DNA from 2 places in the Dietzia sp. IBK-p2-16D genome. Region 1 is predicted to be linked to the other one. Evidence: riboswitches for the same ligand, from Rfam matches in the RefSeq annotation. Region 1 holds a riboswitch; the other holds the start of a gene.
What was found. A riboswitch is a leader RNA that binds a small molecule or an ion and turns the genes downstream of it on or off. The one in region 1 is predicted to bind cobalamin.

Region 1 (4,412 bases):
ATGGTTTCGCGCGGAACCGGGGTGCGGTGGAAGTGCCGATGGTCCCGGCGCGCGTCGCCAGAACGCGCCACAATGCCTCGACATCGACCGCGCGATCGTCGCCGGGGCCGGGACCGGTGCTCATGCCCGCACGAACCGGGGGCTCCACACCCGGCCGGAGTCCGTGATCCGCGTCCCGGAAGCGCCCACGATGAGCAGGCACTTCATGTCGATCGACCCACAGTGGAGTTCGCCGAGGGTGGTGACGGTCAACGATTCCTCGGCTCGGCCCACGTCACGGCCCACCACGACGGGCGTGGTCGGGCAACGGTGACGCAGGATCACCTCGCGGGCGTCGGAGACCTGGTGGGTGCGCGAGCGGGAGGCGGGGTTGTAGATCGCCAGGATCAGATCCGCGGCGGCGATCGCGTCCAGCCGCTGGTCGATCACGTCCCACGGCTTGAGCCGGTCCGACAGGCTCACCACGGCAAAGTCCGCACCGATGGGAGCGCCCGCCCGCGCGGCCACCGCCTGTACAGCGGAGACGCCGGGAGCGACGCGGATGTCGATGCCGGTGAAGCGCGGATCCTCCGCGGCCTCGAAGACCGCCGAGGCCATGCCGAACACGCCCGCGTCGCCGCCGGAGACCACGGCCACTTGCTCGCCCGCGCCGGCCAACTCCAGGGCGAGTGCCGCCCGGTCGACCTCGACGGTGTTGCCGGAGCAGTGTCTGCGCAAGCCCGCCCGCTGCGGGACGCGGTCGACGTACGGGGCGTACCCCACCACGTGGTCGACCTCGGACAGGATCCGCGAGGCCTCCGGGGTCAGCCACTCTGCCGGGCCCGGGCCCAGGCCGACGACGTGCACCACGCCGCGCGATGCAGAGGACTGCTCCTCGGCCGAGCCGGCGGTACGCCCCGGGGAGGGCTCCCCGGGTGCAGCGAGCTGCGCGGGCCGGCGGCCGGTGGGGTCGGAGTGCTGAGAGTCGCCGGGGACGACGATGAGCGAGAAGTACGGAACGGAGTCCGGGTCGACCTCGCTGACCGGGTGATGTGCCTCCGCGTCGGTCGACGCGCGCTCCACATAGACCGCGCCCTCGAGCCGACCGGCCGCCTCGAGCGCCCGGCGCACGGCCGGGAAGTTCCGGCCGAGTTTCATGATGATCGCGCCGTCGGTGTCGGCCAGCCGCCGCGCGAGCTCGGGCTCGGGCAGGGTGCCGGGCAGGACGGTGAGGACGTCAGTCTGTCTGACCAGGGGAGTGGCGGCCGCGGCGGTGGCGGCGGCGAAGGCCGGGATGCCCGGCACGATCTCGGTGTCGAACCGAGGGGCGAGCTTGTCGTGCATGTACATGAAGGAGCCGTAGAACAGCGGGTCTCCCTCCGAGAGCAGGACCACGTCCCGGCCGGCGGCCAGGTGCTCGGCCAGCCGCTGCGCGCTGCGCTCGTAGAAGTCCGCGATCGCGCCCGCGTACCCGCCCGGGTGGTCGGTGACGCCCGTGGTCACGGGGTACTCCAGTCGCTCCTCGATCGCGCCGGAAGGGATGAGGTCGGCGGCGATGCGACGCGCGTTGGATTCCTTGCCCCGGCCGGCGTGAAAAGCCACGACGTCGGCCGCGCCGATGAGCCGGGCGGCCTTGAGCGTGAGCAACTCGGGATCGCCGGGGCCCACGCCGACGCCATACAGCCGGCCGGTCACTCCGCCTCCTGCGTCAGGGCGTTGACGGCAGAGGCGGTCATGGCCGAACCGCCGCGCCGGCCGTGCACGGTGACGAAGGGGATGTCGATGCCGTGATCGTCAGCGAACGCGGCGAGCGCGGCCTTGGACTCGGCGGCTCCGATGAAACCTACCGGGCAGCCGACGATCGCGGCGGGTCGGGGAGCGCCGTCGAGGATCATCTCCAGCAGGTGGAACAGGGCGGTGGGGGCGTTGCCGATCGCGACGACGGCGCCGTCGAGGCGATCGCCCCACAACGCCAGCGCGGCGGCGGATCGGGTGGTGCCCATTCGCGCGGCCAGGTCGCGAACGCCGGGATCGGACAGGGTGCACACCACGTCGTTGTCGCGGGGGAGCCGGGCCCGGGTGATCCCGGAGGCGACCATGTGGGCGTCGCAGAGGATCGGCGCGCCGGCGTCGAGCGCCGACCTCGCCGCGCTGACCAGTCCGGGGTGCACCTGCAGGTCACGGGTCAGGTCGGTCTGGCCGGTGCCGTGCACCATCCGCACGGCGAGTCGCTCGGCGTCGGCCGGCACACGGGACAGGTCGGTCTCGCCGCGAATGGTCGCGAAGGAGTCGACGTAGATGGCGGGCCCGTCGTCGACGTAGTCGTAGCGACGCGGCGGCCTGAGGGCAGCACTCATGGGGTCCTCCTCGGGGTTCTCGCCCCGGTGTGAGAAGTCGCAGCGACGCGGTAGGAGCGCGCTGATCCCCGGTGAGTATCTGGCTGGGCCCATCGGCTCGACGGGCCTCACAGTGGCGGAACCGCCCCGGACTTGCACCGGGTTCCTCGCCGTGGGACAGCCCGCAGCCTACTCGTGGACGGCCAGCACCCCGCGCCACGGGGTCACGATGAGCTCGTCGACGTCGCCGCCGGTGAGCCGGGCGACGAGGTGGCGGTCGAGGATCCCGCCCGGCGCTTCGACGTGCTCGATCCGCCCCGCCGACCCCGCGACCGGCCCGTACGGAAGGACTGGGGCCGGGCTCGGCAGTCGGCCGTCCGCGGGGCGGGCCGCGACGAGCGGGGTTGGTAGTTCCCGCACGTGCCACGGGGCGTCCGGACCGACGCCGCGGGCGTCGACGAACTCGCGGGCCAGCTCGACCAGCCGGTCGGCGGCGTCGGCCAGCGGCACCACCTCGGACCAGCGGTCACCCACGCGCAGCTGCGCGGTGTCGGCATCCAGGGCGACCAGGCCCAGATCGCAGGAGCGCTCGAGCAGGTCCCCGCGGCCGTCGTCCAGGACGAACAAGAACCGGCCCGGCAGGCCGCCGAGCGCGGGATCGTCCAGCAGCCCGGCGTCCAGCGCCTCGGTCACCGGCCGCAGGTCCGCGCGGCCCCGGGCCTGCCCGCCGAACGACTCGTCCAGGCCCGTCAGCGGCGAGACGAGGACGTTGCGCACCAGCTCGTGCCCGGGCGCGGGGAGCAGGCCCGTCTCCGCGATCGCCGCCACCACCTCGCCGGGCAGCCGCCCGTCCGGACCGATCGGCAGAGCCCGCAGCTGCAGGTTCGCGCGCGTGGTCACGTGCACGTTGTCGTCGTCGCCATATCTCACGGCGACCCCGTGCAGGGCGGACAGGGCCGCCGGTGACACGCGGCCACCCGGCACGCGCAGCCGGACCAGGGCGCCGTCGGAGGCCGGCCACGGCCGCAGGACGCCCGGGCACAGGTCGCCACGGGTCCGGCGGGTGGGTTCGCTGATGCTCACGGCGGCCATTGTGGCAGCCCATCGAGGGTGTACTTTTCCCAGATCGCAGATGGTAAGTTTTTTCTTCACAACTGAAGAAACGGAGCTCCACCGTGACACCTCGCCGCGTTCCCACCCTTCTCGCCTCCGTCCTCACCGCAGTCGCACTGGTCGCGGCCGGGTGCTCGTCGGACGCCGCCACCGAACCCGCCGCCGCCGAAGCGGCCAACACCACCACGGCATCACCGGCCGCGGGGTCCGTCGCCGGGGTGACCGTGCCGGACGCGTTCACCGCGCTGACTATGACCCCCATCGGCAACCCGCCGCTGCCGTTCAAGGGCACCGACGGCAAGTACCACGTGGCCTACGACCTGCAGCTCACCAACGCCACCAAGGTGCCGACGAGCGTGGACAAGATCGACGTGGTGGACGGCACCGATCCCACCAAGGTCATCGCCAGCTTCTCCGCCGCCGCTCTCGTGGACCCGGACTGCGTCTTCGGTGACTGCAACCGCCTGCGCGACCTGCCCGCCGGGTACGTCGACACCGCGCAGATCCCGCCGCAGGAGAGCCGGGTCGTGTTCATCGACTTCACCCTCGACTCGCTCGACCAGGCCCCGGACGCGGTGCTGCACCACCTCTACGGGACCGGCGCCGCCTCGCCGGCCTTCGGCGAGCCCGGACCCATCGACTACCTCTCGACGCCGGTCGCCTTCTCCACCCGCACCGTGCCGGCCATCGCACCGCCCGTGCGGGGTGAGAACTGGGTGGCCCTCAACGGGTGTTGCGAACCGGGTTTCCCGCACCGCAGCTCGGTGATGTCGGTCAACGGCAAGCTCAACAACAGCCAGCGCTTCGCGATCGACTGGAAGCGCACCAACGACCAGGGCGAGTTCTATACCGGCGACAGGAACCACAACGAGAGCTACGTGGACTACGGCGCCGAGATCCTCGCCGTCGCCGACGCCACCGTCGTCTCGGTCCTCGACGGGATGGACGCCAACGCGCCGGGGGTCCTGCCCGCCAGCAACCCGG
Region 2 (4,412 bases), on a different contig from region 1:
CGGACCCTGCGGACCCTGCGGACCCAGCGGACGGTGTGGCGCTCATATGTGCCCCCGGCTGCGACGCAGGACCAGGAGGAAGAACGGGGCGCCGATCGCCGCCGTCACCACGCCGATGGGCAGCTCGGCCGGGCTCATCGCGGTCCGGGCGACGACGTCGGCGAGGATGAGGAACGTGGCCCCGACCAGCAACGATACCGGCAGGAGTAGCCGGTGACCCGGCCCGATGAGCATGCGCACCGCGTGGGGGATGACGATGCCCACGAACCCGATCAGACCGGACACCGACACCACCGCCGCGGTGCCGAGCGTGGCCACGCTGATGAGGACCAACCGCACGCGCGCCGGGGCGATCCCCAGCGTCGCGGCCTCGGTGTCGCCGACCGCCATGACGTCGAGGGTGCGCCGGAACAGGGCGATCACCGCCACCGAGACGATCACGTACGGCAGCACCGTCTGCACGTCGGACCAACCGCTGGTCGTGAGGCGGCCGAGCATCCACGAGTACACCTGGCGGAGGGTCTCGTCGTGGCGCTGCATGAAGAACGTCTGGACGGCGCTGGCGAACGCGGCCACCGCGACGCCGGCGAGGATGATGACGACCTCGCTGCGTCCGCCGCCGACGCTGCGGCCCAGCGTGTAGGTGGCCAGTACGGCGATCATGCCGCCGGCGAACGCGGCGGGCGGCACCATCGCCGATCCCATCGCACCGCCCACGACGATCGCCAGGGTCGCGCCCAGGCCCGCCCCGCTGGACACACCCAGCAGGTACGGGTCGGCGAGCGGGTTGCGGAAGACGCCCTGGTAGGTGGCCCCGGCGATCGCCAGCATCGCGCCGACGACCGCCCCCAGCACCACCCGCGGGATACGGATCTCCCACAGGATGACCTGCTGCCGCTCGGTGAACCCGGAGTCGACCTCGACCAGCGGCAATCGGCCGACGAGCTCGAGCACCACGCCGCCCGGGGTGAGCCCCGCCGGGCCGATGAGGGTGCCCAGCAGGACCGCGGCCCCCAGCAGCAGCGTCGCCCCGCCGAGCACCAGGGCGTGGCGAGGCGACGGGCGGGTCATGAGGTGGGCTGGCTCTCGGCCGCCCCCGCGGTGTCCGGCGTGGCCGGTGCGGCGTCGGGCACCGCCGAGACGATCGCCGCGACCTCGCGCATGAAGTCCACGATGCGCGGGCCCCACCGGCTGGACAGGTCCTCGTCGACCACGTGGACGCGTCCCTCGCGTACGGCCGTCAACCCGTCCCACCCCGGCCGCTCGGCGACGACCTCCGGGGTGATGCCGCAGCACTGGCCGTCGGCGAGGAACACCAGGTCGGGGTCGGCCTCGAGGATGAGCTCCTCCGACAGCTGGGGGTACGGGTCGTCACCGGTGGCGACCGAGGTCAGGCCCAGCAGGGAGTACACCTCGCCGACGTAGGTGGCGTCGGTGACCGTGTAGTAGGTGTCGTCGAGCTCGTGGAAGTACGTCAGCGGGGTCTCGCGCTCCGGCACGGAGGCGACGATCTCGTCGATCTCGACCTGCATCCGTGACACCAGCTCCGCGGCCTCGCCGATGTGCCCGGTGGCGGCGCCGACCTGTTCGAGCTGCGCGTAGGTGTCGTCGAGGGTCTGCGCGGCCGGCAGCTGGAGCACCTCGACGCCGGAGCGTTCCAGCCCGGCCACGATGTCGCCGTTGTCGTCGGTGAGCACCACCAGGTCCGGTGCGTACCCCAGGATCGCCTCGAGGTTGGGCGTGTAACCGGACAGGTCGGTGACCGGGGCGCCGGCGGGGAAATCGGAGCGCTCGTCGACCGCCACGACCCGGTCCCCGGCGCCGACGGCGTAGAGCATCTCGGTGGTGACCGGGGCCAGCGACACGATCGCCTGCGGATCGTCGGCCGCGGCGGTGGTCTGATCGGCCGACGCCGGCTCGTCGCCGCCGGTCCCGCTGCACGCCGAGACGAGCAGGGTGACGGCGGCCAGGGGGGCCGCGAGCAGGAGTGAGCGGGGTCGGCGGGGCCGCCGGTATGGGTGGTGCATGACATCCTCCGGGAGACGGAGGACGAAAGCAGCTCGGCTGCGACGAGGACGTCGCGGCACGCAACCGTCCTTCGTCCGAGGTCAGTTCGTACGGCGCCGCGGTATCGGCCGACCTGGCTTGCCCGTCCGAGGGGACGGGATCACAGTTGCGGGACAGCGTCGGATTCACACCGACTTCCGCCGTGTACCACGGTGTCCGGTGCAGGACCGGACCTGTCGAGGGTAGCTCACCCGCCCAGCACGACCCCCTCGCGCCGCGGGTCGGCGCCGCCGACGAGGGTGCCGTCGGACTGCCGCAGGATCGCGGAGAGCCCGGACGATTGGTCGTCCGTGGAGACCTCGTGGCCGAGCTCGGTGAGCCGCCCGGTCACCGCCGCCGGGTCGCGTGCCACCGCCGGGTGCTCCCCGCCCACCGCCGTCTCGGGGGAGTTGCTCGCCCCGAACGACGGGGCGCCCACCGCCTGTTGTGGGTCCAGGCCCCAGTCGAGCATCCCGACGAGCGTCTTGACCACGAACTGGATGATCCGCGATCCGCCGGGCGAGCCCACCACCGCGCGCAGGTCGCCGCGGGCGAGAGGAGATCCGTCGAAGACCATCGTGGGAGCCATGGACGAGCGGGGCCGCTTGCCCGGCTGCACACGGTTGGCCTGCAGCTCCCCGGCCTCGTCGCGGGGCTCGGCCGCGAAGTCGGTGAGCTGGTTGTTGAGCAGGAATCCCTCCACCATCTGGAAGGAACCGAACGCCGACTCCACGGTGGTGGTCAGCGCGGCCGCGTTGCCCTCGGCGTCGATGATGCTGATGTGGCTGGTGCCGTGCTCGGGTCCGGTGAACACGCCGCGGGCGTCGAAGGCGAACTCGCCGGGCTCGGCCTCGCCCATGGAGCGGTCGGGGTCGATGAGCTCGGCCCGCCCGGCCAGGTACCCGGGACGCAGCAGGGTCAGCGGCGAGCCGAGGGGCGGCGGGACGAAGCGTGGGTCGGCGATGTAGACGTCGCGGTCGGCGTAGGCGAGCCTTTCCGCCTCGGTCACCAGGTGCACCGCCTCCGGCGAGGGCAGGCCTCCGTCGTCGTCGACTCCGGTCGGTGGGTACGCGGCGAGGTTCTTGTCCGCCAGCATCGTCATGGTCGCTGCGACCGCGGTGCCGCCGGAGGACGGCGGCCCCATGCCGCACACGGCGTGGTCCCGGTAGGGGCTGCACACGGGGTCGCGGGTGGTCGCCTGGTAGCCGGCGAGGTCGTCGAGCGTCATCGCGCCCGGCGTGATGCCCTCGCGTTGCGTGGTGACCTGCTCGATGATCGCCTCGGCGATCGCGCCCGTGTAGAACGCGTCGGCGCCCTCGCTGGCCACTGCTGCGAGGGTTTTGGCGTAGGCCGGGTTCGTCAGGCGAGTCCCGGCGGGTTTCCCGGTGCCGCCCTCGAGGAAGTAGGCGGCGGCGTCGGGGTCGCGGGCCAGGTCCTCGGCGGCGTCGGCGATGGACGCGGCCAGACGCGGGCTGATGTCGAACCCGTCGTCGGCCAGCACCACGGCCGGGTCGAACAACTCCCGCCACTCGCGGGTGCCGTGGTCGTCGTGCGCGGACTCGAGCAGCCGCAGGATGCCGGGTACGCCGATCGACCGTCCGCTGCGGCGGGCGTCGGGTTGCGGCTCGCCTGTGTCCTCGGGGGAGATGTGGCGCAGGTAGTCGACGGTGGCGGCCGCGGGCGCCGTCTCGCGGCCGTCGTAGGTCTCGAGCTGCCGGGTGCCCTGGTCGTAGTAGAGCAGGAACCCGCCGCCGCCGAGGCCGGAGGACTGCGGTTCGACCAGCCCCAGCACGGCCTGGGCGGTGACGAGCGCGTCCGCGGCCGTGCCCCCGTCGGCGAGTACCTCGCACGCGGCCAGGGTGGACAGGGGGTGCGCGGTGGACACCGAGTACGACGCGGTGGCCACGGGGGTCATCCCGGTGCGGTACCCGGTCGCGATCTCGGGGTTGTCCGCGATGGGACCGGCGGGACCGGCGTCCTCGCCGGGGCGTGCCACCGGCGTACCGCCGCCGGTCTGGGCGCACGGCGCGGCGTCCTGGACGGGCAGCGGGGGACCGCCGAGGGAGCCGGGTCGTGCGGCGGGATCCGGGGACGCGGGGTCGGGCGCGGGGGCCGACGACGACGAGGTGGGCGCCGCGTCCTGATCCGCGCCTCCCGAGTCGGTCGAGCAGGCCGTGGCCACCAGGACGGGCGCGAGCCCCAGGGCGAGGACCGCACGCGCGATCCGACCGGACTTCCGTGAGCTCATGAGCGGGCCGCCTTCCCGATCCGGATACGTCCCCACAGACTGCTCCGGCGGCGTGGTTCGTGGGCCGCTTCCGGCCCGGCCGAGTCCTAGTCGTGACCCGCGGGGAAGATGGGCGGAG

Region 2: another riboswitch for cobalamin. It lies ahead of AC3DE3_RS05760 (ABC transporter substrate-binding protein); the one in region 1 lies ahead of AC3DE3_RS13040 (precorrin-8X methylmutase).

Annotation. Positions count from the first base shown of each region.
Region 1 covers NZ_JBYMTL010000006.1:24,575-28,986, forward strand. The annotation lists gene AC3DE3_RS13035 (precorrin-2 C(20)-methyltransferase) at 121-1,674, opposite strand; gene AC3DE3_RS13040 (precorrin-8X methylmutase) at 1,671-2,336, opposite strand; cobalamin riboswitch at 2,390-2,517, opposite strand; gene AC3DE3_RS13045 (nitrite reductase) at 2,505-3,398, opposite strand; gene AC3DE3_RS13050 (M23 family metallopeptidase) at 3,491-4,412, shown strand, end outside.
Region 2 covers NZ_JBYMTL010000002.1:304,408-308,819, forward strand. The annotation lists gene AC3DE3_RS05750 (ABC transporter ATP-binding protein) at 1-46, opposite strand, end outside; gene AC3DE3_RS05755 (FecCD family ABC transporter permease) at 43-1,071, opposite strand; gene AC3DE3_RS05760 (ABC transporter substrate-binding protein) at 1,068-2,027, opposite strand; cobalamin riboswitch at 2,117-2,254, opposite strand; gene ggt (gamma-glutamyltransferase) at 2,255-4,294, opposite strand.